3 regions of the Arthrobacter sp. alpha11c genome follow, and region 1 is predicted to be linked to each of the others. Evidence: riboswitches for the same ligand, from Rfam matches in the RefSeq annotation. Region 1 holds a riboswitch; each other region holds the start of a gene.
What was found. Region 1 has a riboswitch for cyclic di-AMP ahead of ACTAQJ_RS11775 (C40 family peptidase). Riboswitches for the same ligand answer to the same signal wherever they lie in the genome.
Positions count from the first base shown of each region.

Region 2: another riboswitch for cyclic di-AMP. It lies ahead of ACTAQJ_RS14960 (NlpC/P60 family protein); the one in region 1 lies ahead of ACTAQJ_RS11775 (C40 family peptidase).
Region 3: another riboswitch for cyclic di-AMP. It lies ahead of ACTAQJ_RS12750 (aggregation-promoting factor C-terminal-like domain-containing protein); the one in region 1 lies ahead of ACTAQJ_RS11775 (C40 family peptidase).

Region 1 covers NZ_CP196747.1:2,603,822-2,608,167, forward strand. Annotated here, with positions in the region: gene ACTAQJ_RS11770 (NlpC/P60 family protein) at 1-12, opposite strand, end outside; gene ACTAQJ_RS11775 (C40 family peptidase) at 111-839, opposite strand; cyclic di-AMP (ydaO/yuaA leader) riboswitch at 844-1,007, opposite strand; gene ACTAQJ_RS11780 (M23 family metallopeptidase) at 1,153-1,983, opposite strand; cyclic di-AMP (ydaO/yuaA leader) riboswitch at 1,990-2,219, opposite strand; gene ACTAQJ_RS11785 (iron-dependent transcriptional repressor DtxR) at 2,423-3,118, opposite strand; gene serC (phosphoserine transaminase) at 3,423-4,346, shown strand, end outside.
Region 2 covers NZ_CP196747.1:3,270,710-3,275,055, forward strand. Annotated here, with positions in the region: gene ACTAQJ_RS14945 (PEP/pyruvate-binding domain-containing protein) at 1-235, opposite strand, end outside; gene ACTAQJ_RS14950 (universal stress protein) at 256-1,293, opposite strand; gene ACTAQJ_RS14955 (FAD-binding protein) at 1,722-2,414, shown strand; gene ACTAQJ_RS14960 (NlpC/P60 family protein) at 2,559-3,326, opposite strand; cyclic di-AMP (ydaO/yuaA leader) riboswitch at 3,330-3,498, opposite strand; gene ACTAQJ_RS14965 (copper resistance CopC family protein) at 3,673-4,296, opposite strand.
Region 3 covers NZ_CP196747.1:2,821,062-2,825,407, forward strand. Annotated here, with positions in the region: gene ACTAQJ_RS12740 (response regulator transcription factor) at 293-1,033, shown strand; gene ACTAQJ_RS12745 (sensor histidine kinase) at 1,037-2,530, shown strand; cyclic di-AMP (ydaO/yuaA leader) riboswitch at 2,665-2,822, shown strand; gene ACTAQJ_RS12750 (aggregation-promoting factor C-terminal-like domain-containing protein) at 2,828-3,643, shown strand; gene ACTAQJ_RS12755 (MerR family transcriptional regulator) at 3,828-4,346, shown strand, end outside.

The sequences.
Region 1 (4,346 bases):
TGCACTGGTCATGATTACTCTCTTTTCGTATCCGCGCACGGTGGGGTCGCACGCGGGTTATGGGCTGCCAGCACTTGGGGGGCATGCTGGCTTACCCCGAATGGGATTTTCTAGCGGAGGGTGTAGAACGAGGACGTGCCGGTGGAGGCCGCGGAGTGCAGGAGCGTGCCCTGGCTGGGGTTCAAAGCGCTGATCATCATGCCGTTACCGACGTAGATGCCCACGTGGGCTCCGCCGTTCTGCACGACGAGGTCGCCAGGCGCAGGGGTGCTGGTGGGGGTCATGACCGTCCAGGCATTGACGCGGGGGATGCTGATGCCGGCCTGGGCGTAAACCCACTGGGTAAATCCGGAGCAGTCCCAGCCGTTGGGGGAAGTGCCGCCCCAAACGTAGGGGTGGCCGATGCCGGTGTAGGCAATTGCTGCAAGTCCTGAGGCTGCCGCGCTTGAAGCGGCATCCTTGGCCTTGGAGGACAGGGCACCGAGGGTGCCGTTCGCTTGGTCTTCGGTTGCCGTGCGCTGGGAGGCCCGCTGAACCTTGGGAGCTTCCTTGGTAGCCACAACGGGGCTCTCGAAGGAAACGGTTGCGGTGGGCTCCGCGGTAACAACTGCGGTGGCGACCAACTGCTGGGTGCTGGAGGATTCCGACTTGGAAACGTCGGTGTCAGCGGCCTGGGCCGGGAGTCCAACGCTGAGAACGAGCCCCGAGGCTGCGGCCAGAACGGCGGCTTGGCGGCCTACGGTGCCTGCATTGGTTGAGACAGCCTTGGAAAGGGTGTTCAACGGGTTCGTGCGAACCAATTCGGCGCGATGGCGCGCAGGGGTAGTGCGTGATGACACGAAGGTAGCCTCTCCCAATGCCTGCGAGGTGAGCTGTCGGATTCGGATGGGAGTCATCCGGCCGCGCGGCTTCAAGGAAGCTTTTGCGACTTAACCCCAAGGTCTTCTGACTCGAAGACCAAAATTGGTTCCCCCGCCCCTGCCAGACGATTTTTGCGAACGGACCTCGAGTGGTGGCAGAGCTAGGCAATCCACTCAAGTGCATCGGCCCCCTAAAAAGCCGATGCGCTTTAGACGGTACAACAGATGTTCGTGAATGTCACATTCAGGTCACGGGGCGTGTCATGGATGCGAGAGGCAACCATCAACTGGCTCAGAGCCAGCCCATGGGATCTACGACCTCGCCGTTTACCTGGACCTCGAAGTGGAGGTGGCAGCCCGTAGAAGCTCCTGTGGTGCCACTCAGCGCGACCGTATCGCCGCGGCTGACAGTCTGTCCCACTTTGACGTTGAAGGACGACAGGTGGTTATACGTGGTCTCGAGGCCGTTGCCGTGATCAATCACCACGCGGTTGCCTCCGCCGTACTCATGCCACCCAGCGAACGTGACCTTGCCTGCGGCCGCCGCGTGAACGGCGGTTCCGCACTGGGCCACGAAGTCCTGGCCACGGTGGAAGTCACCGGTGCCGCCGGTAAGGGGGCTGACACGGTAGCCAAACGGTGATGCCGTGACCAGCTTGTCCAGCGGACTTCCCAAGGTGCCAAGTGAGGAGGCGCGCTGGATGCTCCCCGCTGACTGGGCGCTCAGCAACTGCTTGAGCTTGCCGTCAGGATCAGCGGCGGTAGCGACTGCTGCACGACTGAAATCAATTTTGGCAGAGGCTGCTGCAGAAACTTCCGGTTGGCTGCCACCGGGCACGGAGAGGGCCGCCTCGGCCTGTCCGGACTCGGACGTGGCCATGACGGGGCTTGTGGCAGGCAGGCCTACAGTCAGGGCAAGTCCGGTGGCGGCAAGCGCGACACCGGCCTTCTGCCCGACACCACTGGCTGCGGCGAAGTCGGCTACCTGGCGCAACGGGCTCTTACGGCGGCGCACCTGACGCGGGGTGTCGCGTGGCCGGATCTCCATTGCGGCGCGGGCTGGCCGTAGCTCAGCAGCGGGGCCGGACGCGCGGCGGCGGCCCCTGACGTTCTGCGATGTCAAACTCTGTTCCTCTCTGGAAAGCCTGCGAAGTTAGCTGTCGGATTCGGGTCAGAGAGTTCAAAGACCCGGTCCGCACGAAGCGCAAACGGCACACAGGTATCCCCGGGAGGACTTGCGTTAGTAGGCACTTCTGCTGCGGACTTCACCCCAAGGCTGCTTCTTTAGGCAGCCGCTTGTGGTTCCCCCGCCTCTGCCAGTAGTTGATGACACACCTGATCTGCTGGCAGAGCTCGGCTCCAGATCAGGTAACGCTTTGGTATCGGCGCTAGTAGATAACTATAGGTGATTAAAGCCCGCAGTAATAAATTCGTTATCTTTCCAAACGACCGTGTTGTGGGTGGCCCCCATATCATCAGTCGCGGAAATCCGCAGGTCACACGCGCGCCGACCATCCCAAAGTGAGATCTGACACTCCCCGCGGTCAGAGGGAAAGTCAGAGTCAGCTGACGGCGACGAAGACGTGCGCAGCTACCTCGGGAGGCAGCTCCAGCGCTCCTTCAATGCCGGGAACGCGGACGGAGATGTACTCCCCCACCCGTTCCAAGGAGACAGTTGCGCCAGGACGAATTCCGCCTTCGTCGAGCTGGGTGAGGAGCTCGGGCTCAACCTGGATGGGTTCAGCAAGGCGGCTGACCACTACGCGTGAATCGGCAGCGTACCCGTCCATCGCATGCAGCAGGTTCACGTCCAAGCGGGCAAGGGGCTGGCTGGCGAGGCCGCCAAGCGCTTCCAAACCCGGGATGGGGTTGCCATACGGTGACTCGGTGGGGTGCTCCAACAACTCATAGAGCCGGCGTTCCACCCGTTCGCTCATGACATGCTCCCAGCGACATGCTTCGTCATGAACGTACGCCCAGTCCAGACCAATGACGTCGGCCAGGAGCCTCTCGGCAAGGCGGTGCTTCCGCATGACTTCGGTGGCCCGCTTGCGCCCGGCTTCGGTCAGCTCCAGGTGGCGGTCGTTGGACACAATCACCAGGCCATCGCGTTCCATGCGTCCAATGGTCTGGGAAACCGTGGGACCCGAGTGCCGCAGACGCTCCGCAATGCGTGCGCGAAGAGCCACGATGTTCTCTTCTTCAAGCTCCAAAATGGTCCGAAGATACATCTCAGTGGTATCGATCAGATCCGTCATCCAGCTCAGCTCTCCTCGAACGCATTTCTTGCGTAATCTCCACCGTACCGCGTCCCAGCCAAGGTGGACGGCGTGCAACCGACACCTCAGGAACGTCAACCCCAGCCTAGCTTATTTGGAATTACTCTGGATAATTTTTCCCCGCGCCGCGATGCCCGTGGTGGTCCGGCATTCCACGTGGCGGACTATGACAACCGCAGATTCCTGACGGCGGGTCCGGTCAGGCAGAATGAGGGAGTCGAAGGGGCAGCCGATGCCACCTGCCCACCTCCCCCTCTCTAACCGATACCCATTGGAGCCATACGTGAGCGACAACAGCATCACTATTCCCGCCGACCTGCTGCCCAAGGACGGACGCTTCGGCGCGGGACCGTCCAAGGTCCGCCCGGAACAGGTCCAGGCCCTGTCTGCCGCATCGACCACCATTCTTGGCACGTCACACCGTCAGGCGCCGGTCAAGAACCTGGTGGGTTCGGTCCGCGAAGGGCTCAGCCAGTTCTTCCGTGCACCTGAGGGCTACGAGGTTGTCCTCGGCGTCGGCGGTTCCACTGCTTTCTGGGATGTAGCGGCTTTTGGCCTGGTTGAGAAAAAGGCCCAGCACCTCTCCTTCGGTGAGTTCGGTTCCAAGTTTGCCGCGGCCACCAACAAAGCCCCGTTCCTGGATGAATCCTCCATCATCAAGTCCGAGCCCGGCACGCGGCCGGTCTCCCGGGCGGAGGCTGGCGTTGACGTCTATGCCTGGCCTCAGAACGAGACCTCAACTGGTGTTGCAGCCCCCGTGAAGCGCGTCGAGGGCGCCGACGCCGGTTCGCTCGTCCTGGTGGACGCTACTTCAGCAGCCGGCGGGCTGGACGTTGACGTCGCCGAATCGGATGTCTACTACTTCGCCCCGCAGAAGAACTTCGCCTCTGACGGCGGCCTGTGGCTGGGCCTGTTCTCCCCCGCGGCACTGGAGCGCGCTGCTCGGATCAAGGCCAGCGACCGCTGGATCCCGGACTTCCTGGACCTCCAGACCGCAATCGAGAACTCCAAACTGAACCAGACGTACAACACACCTTCACTGTCCACGCTGGTGACCTTGGACGCGCAGGTGCAGTGGCTCAATAGCAATGGTGGACTGGACTTCGCCAGCAAGCGCACAGCAGACTCTGCCAGCCGCATCTACTCCTGGGCTGAGGCTTCCGAGTACGCCACACCGTTCGTCGCCAAGGCTGAGGACCGCTCCAAC
Region 2 (4,346 bases), 670 kb from region 1:
TCTCCTCCATACCAATCGCTGAAAGGGCGTACCGGTAGGCGGACGTTGTGAGGCAAAAGCCGGGCGGCACTGGAAGGCGGGCGGCATTCAGCTCGCCGAGATTGGCGGCCTTGCCACCGACCTCGGGGAGCATGTCCGCCCGGATATCCGCAATGTCCCGAATGAACACCGGGCCGCTTACATCCGGGCCGGCACTGTTTTCCTGCCTATGCTTCCCAGGCTGCTGGTTATCCATGGACGGTGCGCGCCATGGCCCTAAGCCGCGCCGAGCATGGGTCCGAATTTGGGCCGGTCTGCCAGCCGCGGGTCCTCTCGGTCCGGAACAACGAGGACAGGCCCCTTGGCGTGATGGAGGACGCCATCAGAGGTGGAACCAAGGAGCATGCCCGCGAAACCACCGCGGCCCCGCGTACCCAGGACAACCAGTTCCACTCCCCGGCTGGCCTCAACCAACACGTCCACAGGTGAGCCGTCCCTCAGGTCCGTTTCCACGGGCAGCTGCGGGAAGTGGCTGCGGAGCCAGGCGACGCCCGCATCCAGCTGGACTTTGATGTCCGCGAACAGGGCATCGCGGTCCAAGGGTGCCGGCACCCAGGCCAAGGAGCCGCTGTACTGCGGGACGGCGCAAATGACGCGGAGCTTTGCCCCCATCCGCTGGGCTTGTTCGGCTGCCTCAAGGACAGCGACGCGGGCCTGCTCCGAACCGTCCACACCCACGGCGACGATGTTTTCCACCGTGCGTGGCCCGGCCTTGGCGTGCTCAGCCTTGATGTGCTTGTCCTCGGTGTTCTCGCCCAAACGGTCGGCGCAATACAGCGGGACCGTTACGGTGGGGCATTTGGCGTGGGCCGGCAGCGCGCTGCTGACCGAACCAAGGAGACGCCCGACGAAGCCACCACGGCCACGGCTACCGAACACCAGGAGTGCAGCGTTCGCAGAGAGGTCAAGGAGGACACCCGCGGCATCGCCATTCTCCACTGAAGCATCGACGTCAATGTTGTAACTCGAGACCTTGTCCATGGCCTGCTTGACGATTGCTTCCGCGCCCTCGCGGATCACGGAATCGTCCACAGTGGCGTATCCGCCGTCGAGGCCGGATGCTGCGAAGATGGGCACCGAATAAGCCGTGACTATATGCAGGGGAAGTTGGCGCCGTTCCGCCTCACGCGCAGCCCATACAAGGGCGCATTGACCATGCTCGGAACCGTCCACTCCGACGACGATTCCGCCAGGCGTCACAGCCTGGTCCTCGCCGTCCCGTGGTTCTTCAATGTGTCTGCCGTGCTGGTCCATGGGGCCCGCCTCTCCACCTACTGCTTGATGTTCCGGCCATTCTGCCAGAGGTTCTCCGTACCGGTGTTCCCTTGCTGGTGTGCAACCAATAGCCGGGGCCGAAGAAACCCGCGGGGTTCTCCTTCCAATGCCCACTATTCTCGGTTGGCAATGCCGAATCAAGGCGACTATGGGCTATGTGGATAACGGTCCGGGCTCGGTTTTCGGCACGCTCACCGCTCTCCGGATTGCGCTGCGGATGAACATCCAAAACACGCTGTCGCGGAGGCTATCCATGGCAGAAAAAGTTCGGTAGTGTTCGAGTCACCGAATGGCCGGCAAAAGTGTCCTAGGACACAACCCGGCCATTTATTTGCGGCCGCTTGGGGAACTCGGACGCGATCCCACGCGCTGCCGAAAGGCACACACGTCAAGGAGGAACCCAAGCAGTGTCACTCACTCCTGATTCCGTCACGGAACGGACAACTACCGTGGTGATCGGCACCGGTCTCTCCGGTCTGGCTGTTGCCAGCGAGCTCAGCCGCTATGGCGTAGGTTCCATCGTGCTGGATGGCTTTGGCGCTTTATCGACCACCGGACCAGTTGTCCACACGGGAATGCTTCAGCGCTGCGACGCAGCAGACCCCGCGGCAATGCAGGAACGCAACGAGATCCTGCGCCATTTGCGCAACTACGCCGCCAGCCATCACCTGGATGTCCGCACCACCACACGCGCTGTTCGTCTGGACTTCCTGGGTGGCGACTCGTCCTTGCAGCTTGGATATGGGCCCGTCGCGAGCCTGAACACAGCCGGAATGAAGGCTGGGCTGAGCGTTTATGGCCCCCTTGAATCCACCCCACGGCAATGGGCCGTGCATACAGCCAGCGGAGTTCTCCTGGCAGACCACATCGTGGTGACGCGCTGTGCCCAGAGCCAACTGCGCCGAATGCTTGCCGACCTGGGAATCGCCATAGGCCAGAACCTTGTGACAGCCATGCGTGCCGTCGGGATGCACTTGGTGGGCGTTGGGGAACTTATTACACCCACGCCCAAGGAAGTACTACGGCAAGCCAAGGCAGTGGGGCAAGCGATCTCATCCAAGGTTGCCCTCCCGGCCGGGCCCGGCATCGCCCTCGCCTAGAACCCCTTGCCTGGAAACTCGGCTGAGAAACCGTCGAGCAAACCGGACCCTGTTCCTAAAACGAACAAAAGTTAACTCAGAAGGCCGGTACCCCCGAAGACGTTAGTCCTCGAAGGCACCGGCCTTTGAGTTGGAGCGTGATGCTTAGGCGCCAGCGCGTACGTACGTGATGGGGCCGGTTGCGGTGAGCCAGCTGATCGGGTGGATGCCCGTCTGGTTGCCGTTGATGCCACCGCTGATGGCCTGGCCGTTGCCGATGTAGATGGCAACGTGGCCGGACTGGACGATCATGTCGCCGGGCTGGGGGTCGCTGACAACCTTGCCGTAGTTCAGGAACTGCATGGGTGCGAGGTCGCCAACCGGGATGCCTGCGGAGCCGAGGGCCCTTTCCACCATGGCGGTGCAGTCCTGCACGATGCCGATCTGGGCGTAAGCCGAGGCGACCATAGCGGCGTTGACGCCACCAACAGCCGGAGCTGCAGCAGCAGGCGCGGCTGCCACCGGAGCGGTAGCCGTGGTGGTTGCAGCGGCCTGGACGGTAGCCGTTGCGGCCTTCTTGGCAACCGGGGCCGGAGCAACGGGGGCCGGCTTTTCAATAACGGGAGCCGCTACGGAAGCAACCGCGGGGCGCTCGAAGTTGATGGTGGCCGTGGATGCGGCCGTAACAACCTTGGTGGGACCCTCAGTGACGGTCTCGGCGACAGTAGCAGGGCTGGAGTCGCGCTGAACGGGGGTCTCTGCAGCGTGGGCAGCGATGGAACCCGTCAGGACGAGGCCTGAAGCTGCTGCGATGACAGCGGCTTGGCGACCTGCGCCGGATGCGTTGCTGGCAACAGCCTTGGAGATGGAGATGAACGGATTAGGACGTACGCTGTCCGCCTTACGACGGCCGCGAAGAATGCGTGAAGACATGAAAGAGCCTCTCCCGATGCCTGCGAGGTTAGCTGTCGGATTCGGATGGGAGTCACCCGGCCACTATCCCCCGCTGTGCAGCGGAAGCTTCGTGACTTCACCCCAAGGCGCGCTCTTAAAGCGGGCCAAAATGGGTTCCCCGTCTCTGCCGTAGGTTTGTCTGCGAACGGATTCCGGACTGCGGCAGAGCTAGGCAATCAGCCCGGAAATGCCCGTTACGTGGAACAGGCACAGGTACAACCGTACGGGAAGATCACCTCAAAGTCACATTTACGTAACGAGAAGTTCAGTTTTGGCGTGTCGTGGTGACCATTTCGAGATCTTCGCAAGTATGTAGAAAACCCTGCTATTCCGGGGAATTTTCGTCATCCGCGTCGTTGGGAGCCGCTAGTTTCTTGCGGGCTGTAACAGCGAGGAAGATCACGAGACCGATCGCCACCACAGCGAGGCCAACGATGCTCCAGGGGAAGGGTTGGGAAGCTGCCGGAGCCGGCTCAGTATTTTCCGTACCGGGGGCTGCTGTGCCCGCCGTCGGAACAGCAGCCGAAGCCGAGGGGGAGGCGCCTGCTGAGCCGCTCGCCGTCGTCGTGCTTGTCCCGGAAACTGTGAACTTGAAGGTTCCCTCGATCGGGTGGGAGTCTGAACTGACCACGCGCCACACCACCGTGTATTCCCCGGCTGGAGCGCCCGGGCGCAGCTTCTGGACAGCCATGTTGTCGATGATTTCCACTGCGCCATCTGCCCAGTTTTCGCCCCCAGCGGTGACAGTCACGCCCGAACCGATGGCAAGCGGCCGGTTGTTGAACGTGATGGACACCGACGCCGGCACTTCAGCCACCCTGGCACCGTTGGCCGGAGTTGTTGATTCGGCGACGTCATGCGCGGAGGCCGGAGCGACTCCCAGCAGCAACGCGGAAGCGAAAGCGAGAGCGGCTACGACGGCGGCCAGAAGCGGGCGGCTGGTACGCATGGGGCGGTTTCTCCTAGTGTTGGCTTCCTTACAGACTAGGCGAATCGTCC
Region 3 (4,346 bases), 220 kb from region 1:
ATTCGGCTTATGGTGAATTTTCTTCGGCAGATAGTGCATGATGCCCTTCCCGATTCCCATCAGGCGCAAAAGGACGGAATCTCAAGATCTGAAACACTTGCTGTCCAATCGCAAGCCACTCCAAGCTCGAATTTTTCCCTCAAAATCTGCTACACGCCGTAGAACCGACCAGTATGGACGCCACACTCCTGCGACACCTGCCACCGAACTCCCACGTGGCTAGTGTTGACCTCACAGCGTCCTCACAGGACCGGCAAAGCTTCGGCAAACCAGCAGAATGGAGAGTTGTCACATGGCATCCCCGCACTCCATGACGAACAACCTTCCCCAGCTTTCCCACCCGGACGGCTCCCCTATCCGCGCTTTGGTGGTGGACGACGAACCCAGCCTCTCCGAGCTCATGAGCATGGGCCTTCGCATGGCAGGCTGGTCCGTCGCGGTAGCAGCCGACGGACCAGAAGCCGTGAAGCTTGCCAAGGACTTCCGCCCTGACGTGCTGGTGCTGGATGTGATGCTTCCAGGATTCGACGGCGTCGAGGTCCTCAACCGGATCCGTACCTTCGCGCCGGAAGTGCCCGCGCTGTTCCTCACGGCCAAGGACGCTGTCCAGGACCGCATCGTAGGCCTTGCCGCCGGCGGGGACGACTACGTCACCAAGCCCTTCAGCATGGAGGAGGTCCTCCTGCGCCTGCACAGGCTTGTCCAACGTTCAGGCGTTGCCGCCATGGACACGGCGGAATTGGTGGTCGGCGATCTCACGCTCAACGTAGACACGCGGGAAGTTTCGCGCGCCGGCGAGGACATCCAGCTCACGGCAACGCAGTTTGAGCTGCTTCGTTACCTCATGGAAAACCCCAAGCGCGTAGTCAGCAAGGCACAGATCCTGGACCGCGTCTGGGACTATGACTTCGGCGGACAGGCCAACATCGTGGAACTGTACATTTCCTACCTGCGCAAGAAAATCGAAGCCAACCACCCGCCAATGATCCACACCATCCGTGGCGCCGGCTACGTCATCAAGCCTGCGGACTGAATCTTGTCCACCCCTTCAGGAGCAACCCGCAAGACCCAGCGGAACTGGCTCAATCCCTCCACCTGGCATCTGCGCACGCGGTTGGTCCTGGTGGCGATGGCGTTGTTGGTTGCCATTTGTGGCGCAGTTGGAGTGGTTAGCTACGCCTCCATGGACATGTACTTCAACAAGCAGCTCGACAAGCAGTTGGAGCAGGCGTCAAGCCGCGCGAACGACTTCGGCAGGCCGCCGTCGAACTTTCCCTCAAGCGGTCGGCCGGATCCGCTGGAGGCCCGCGGCCAAGGCGCGGGGACCCTCAACGCGAGGATCGATGGTTCCAGCGTTATTAACTCGGGCCTGCTAAACGCAAACGGTCGCCGGGTCGCACTCTCGGCAGAAGACAAGCAGGTCCTGCTCTCACTCCCCCGCGACAACCGGCCTGTGGACCGTTCATTGTCCAACGGCGACTACCGGCTGGTGGCTGTTGAGACCACCTACGGCGACGTCATTGTGACGGGCTTGCCGTTGGCTGACAAGCAAAACGCCGAGGCGTCGCTGGTTTGGACCATGGTGTTTGTTTCCCTGGGCGGCCTGGTGCTGATCGGCCTCGCCGGTACCGTCATCATCCGCCGGACCATGCGCCCGCTGGAGCAACTCTCGGAGGTTGCAACCAAAGTATCGCGCCTTCCCCTCGACGCCGGTGAGGTGGCACTCGCGGTGCGCGTACCGCCGTCGGCCTCCCATCCTGGAACTGAAGTGGGCAGCGTTGGCCACGCTTTAAACCAAATGCTCAACAACGTTTCCAGGGCCCTGGAAGCCCGTCAGGAGAGCGAAACCAAGGTCCGGCAGTTTGTTGCCGATGCCTCCCACGAACTCCGGACGCCGCTGACCGCCATCCGCGGATACACCGAGCTGCTTCGTATGACGGAGAACTTCACGGATGACGGCAGGAAGTCGCTGGCACGGGTCCAGAGCCAGTCTGAACGCATGACCACGCTTGTGGAGGACCTGTTGCTGCTGGCTCGCCTGGACGAAGGCCAGCCGCTGAAGGTCACGGATGTGGACCTGACGCAGCTGGTGATCGAGACCGTCAGCGACGAAAAGGTGATGGCACCGGACCACATCTGGAAGCTCCAACTCCCTGACGAGCCCATTACGGTGCGCGGGGACGCAACCCAGCTGCATCAGGTGTTGGCCAATCTGCTCTCCAACGCCCGCAAGCACACCGATCCAGGTACCACGGTGGTCACAGGCGTCACGCTTTCCGCGGACGGTAGCGCGGTGGTCACGGTCACTGACAACGGGCCTGGTATTCCTCTTGGGTTCCAAGGCCGTATTTTCTCGCGTTTTGCCCGGGCTGACGCGGCGAGATCAGGCTCGGAAGGAACCTCCGGATTGGGCTTGTCAATCGTCGAATCCATCGTCCAGGCGCATGGCGGAAGTGTGGAAGTAACGTCCCAGCCGGGACGCACGGAATTCGCTCTTCGCTTCCCCACAGCTTCGAACGAACGCATATAACGAATCAGGCAACATGACGCGCCGTGAACGTGATCTCTGTTACCCAAATGTGACTTAAGCCGAAACCTCCTGTACCTTCGAAAGGGTGGGTCGCCCCTAACTGGCCCACACCCGGGATGCGCCGAGCTCTGCCACTTCCCGGAGTTCCGTTCTCATTCGAGGCAGAGACGGGGGACCCAGAGTCTCCGGGCACAGTACTTTCCTTGCCCTTGGGGTGAAGCCGCAGCTACGCGCGCGGCCGGATGACCTCATCCGAACCCGACAGCTAACTCCGCAGGCGCTGAGAGGTAATCACACATGTCTGAATTCAACGATCAGACGCGCCCTTCCGCGCGTCACCGTGACGAACACAATGCTCCCCTGACGAAGTCGCAAACCGTTCTGAAGAACGCTGCACGCCGCGGCAAGACCGGGCAACGAATGTCCGTTGTTGCAGGAGTCGTTGCCGCAGCATTGGGCGTCGCATCGCTCGGCCAGGCCGCAAACGCCGCATTCAATCTCCCCGAAACGAGCCAGGCGTCCGAGACGCAGGCTACCGCCCAGATCAGCAACAAATCAGCGGAAATTTCTGCTTCTTTGGATGCCGCTGCCAAGAAGGGCGCAGCCGACAGGGCTGCCGCAGACCAAGCTGCCGCCGCACAAGCAGCTGCTGCCGAGAAGGCTGCGGCCGAGAAAGCCGCCGCCGACCAGGCTGCTGCCGCACAGGCCGCCGCCGAGAAGGCTGCCGCTGATGCAGCCGCCAAGCAGGCTGCCGATGCCGCCGCCGCTGCAGCCGCGGCCGCTGCCGCAGCTCCCAAGGCCGTGGACGATCCCGCTGCTGCCAAGGCATACGCCGCCAGCATCCTCGCCAACTACGGCTGGGGTCCGGGCGAAATGACTGCCTTGAACACCCTGTGGGAGAAGGAATCCAACTGGCGGACCACGGCGACCAACGCGTCCAGTGGTGCCTACGGAATCGTGCAGTCCCTGCCGGCTTCCAAGATGGCAACTGCCGGCGCTGACTGGGAGACCAACTACCAGACCCAGATCAAGTGGGGCCTGAACTACATCAAGGAACGCTACGGCTCCCCCTCGGCAGCCCTCGCCTTCCACCTGGCCAACAACTGGTACTAAGCCAACTCAATAGGCAGGTTTGAGCCCACCCCAGCGGGCTCAAACGTGCAGGGCCTGATTACCGCCCCGTTTTCCGCCGTCGCAGCAGTGATTACTGCAGCTAACGGCGGGAACCGGGGCGGTTTTCGCGTTCAGGTGACGACGACTTGCACCTGACGTTACGTCAGGACTTAGCGTTGTGCTCATGACGGGAACAAGAGGATCCGGACCGTGGAGCATCGGTGAGCTGGCCACAGCGTGTGGCGTCAGCGTGCGGACGCTCCACCACTACGACGAGATCGGGCTGCTGTCCGCAAGCCAAAGGACAGCGTCCGGTCATCGCCGGTATTCGGAGGGCGACCTTCGCCGGCTATACCGGATCAGATCGCTTCAGATGCTGGGCCTTCCGCTCGCGGCCATCGGCAAAGCGCTGCAAACCCCGGAGGATGATCTGGAGTCCCTTCGAGGCCTCCTCCAACAGCAGCTGGTCCATGTGCAGGAGCACGCCCGGCAACTCCAAGCGCTCCAAAACCGTTTGGGCGAGCTGTTGTCACGCATGGACGGACGCGCCATGCCCACCCCTGAACAATTCATGTCAACGTTGGAGATGATTACCGTGCTCGAAAACAACTTCACAGCCGAACAACGCCAGCAACTCGCGGACAAGCGGGAAGAACTCGGCGCAGAAAAAGTCGAAGCCGCCAAGCAGCAGTGGGCTGCCCTT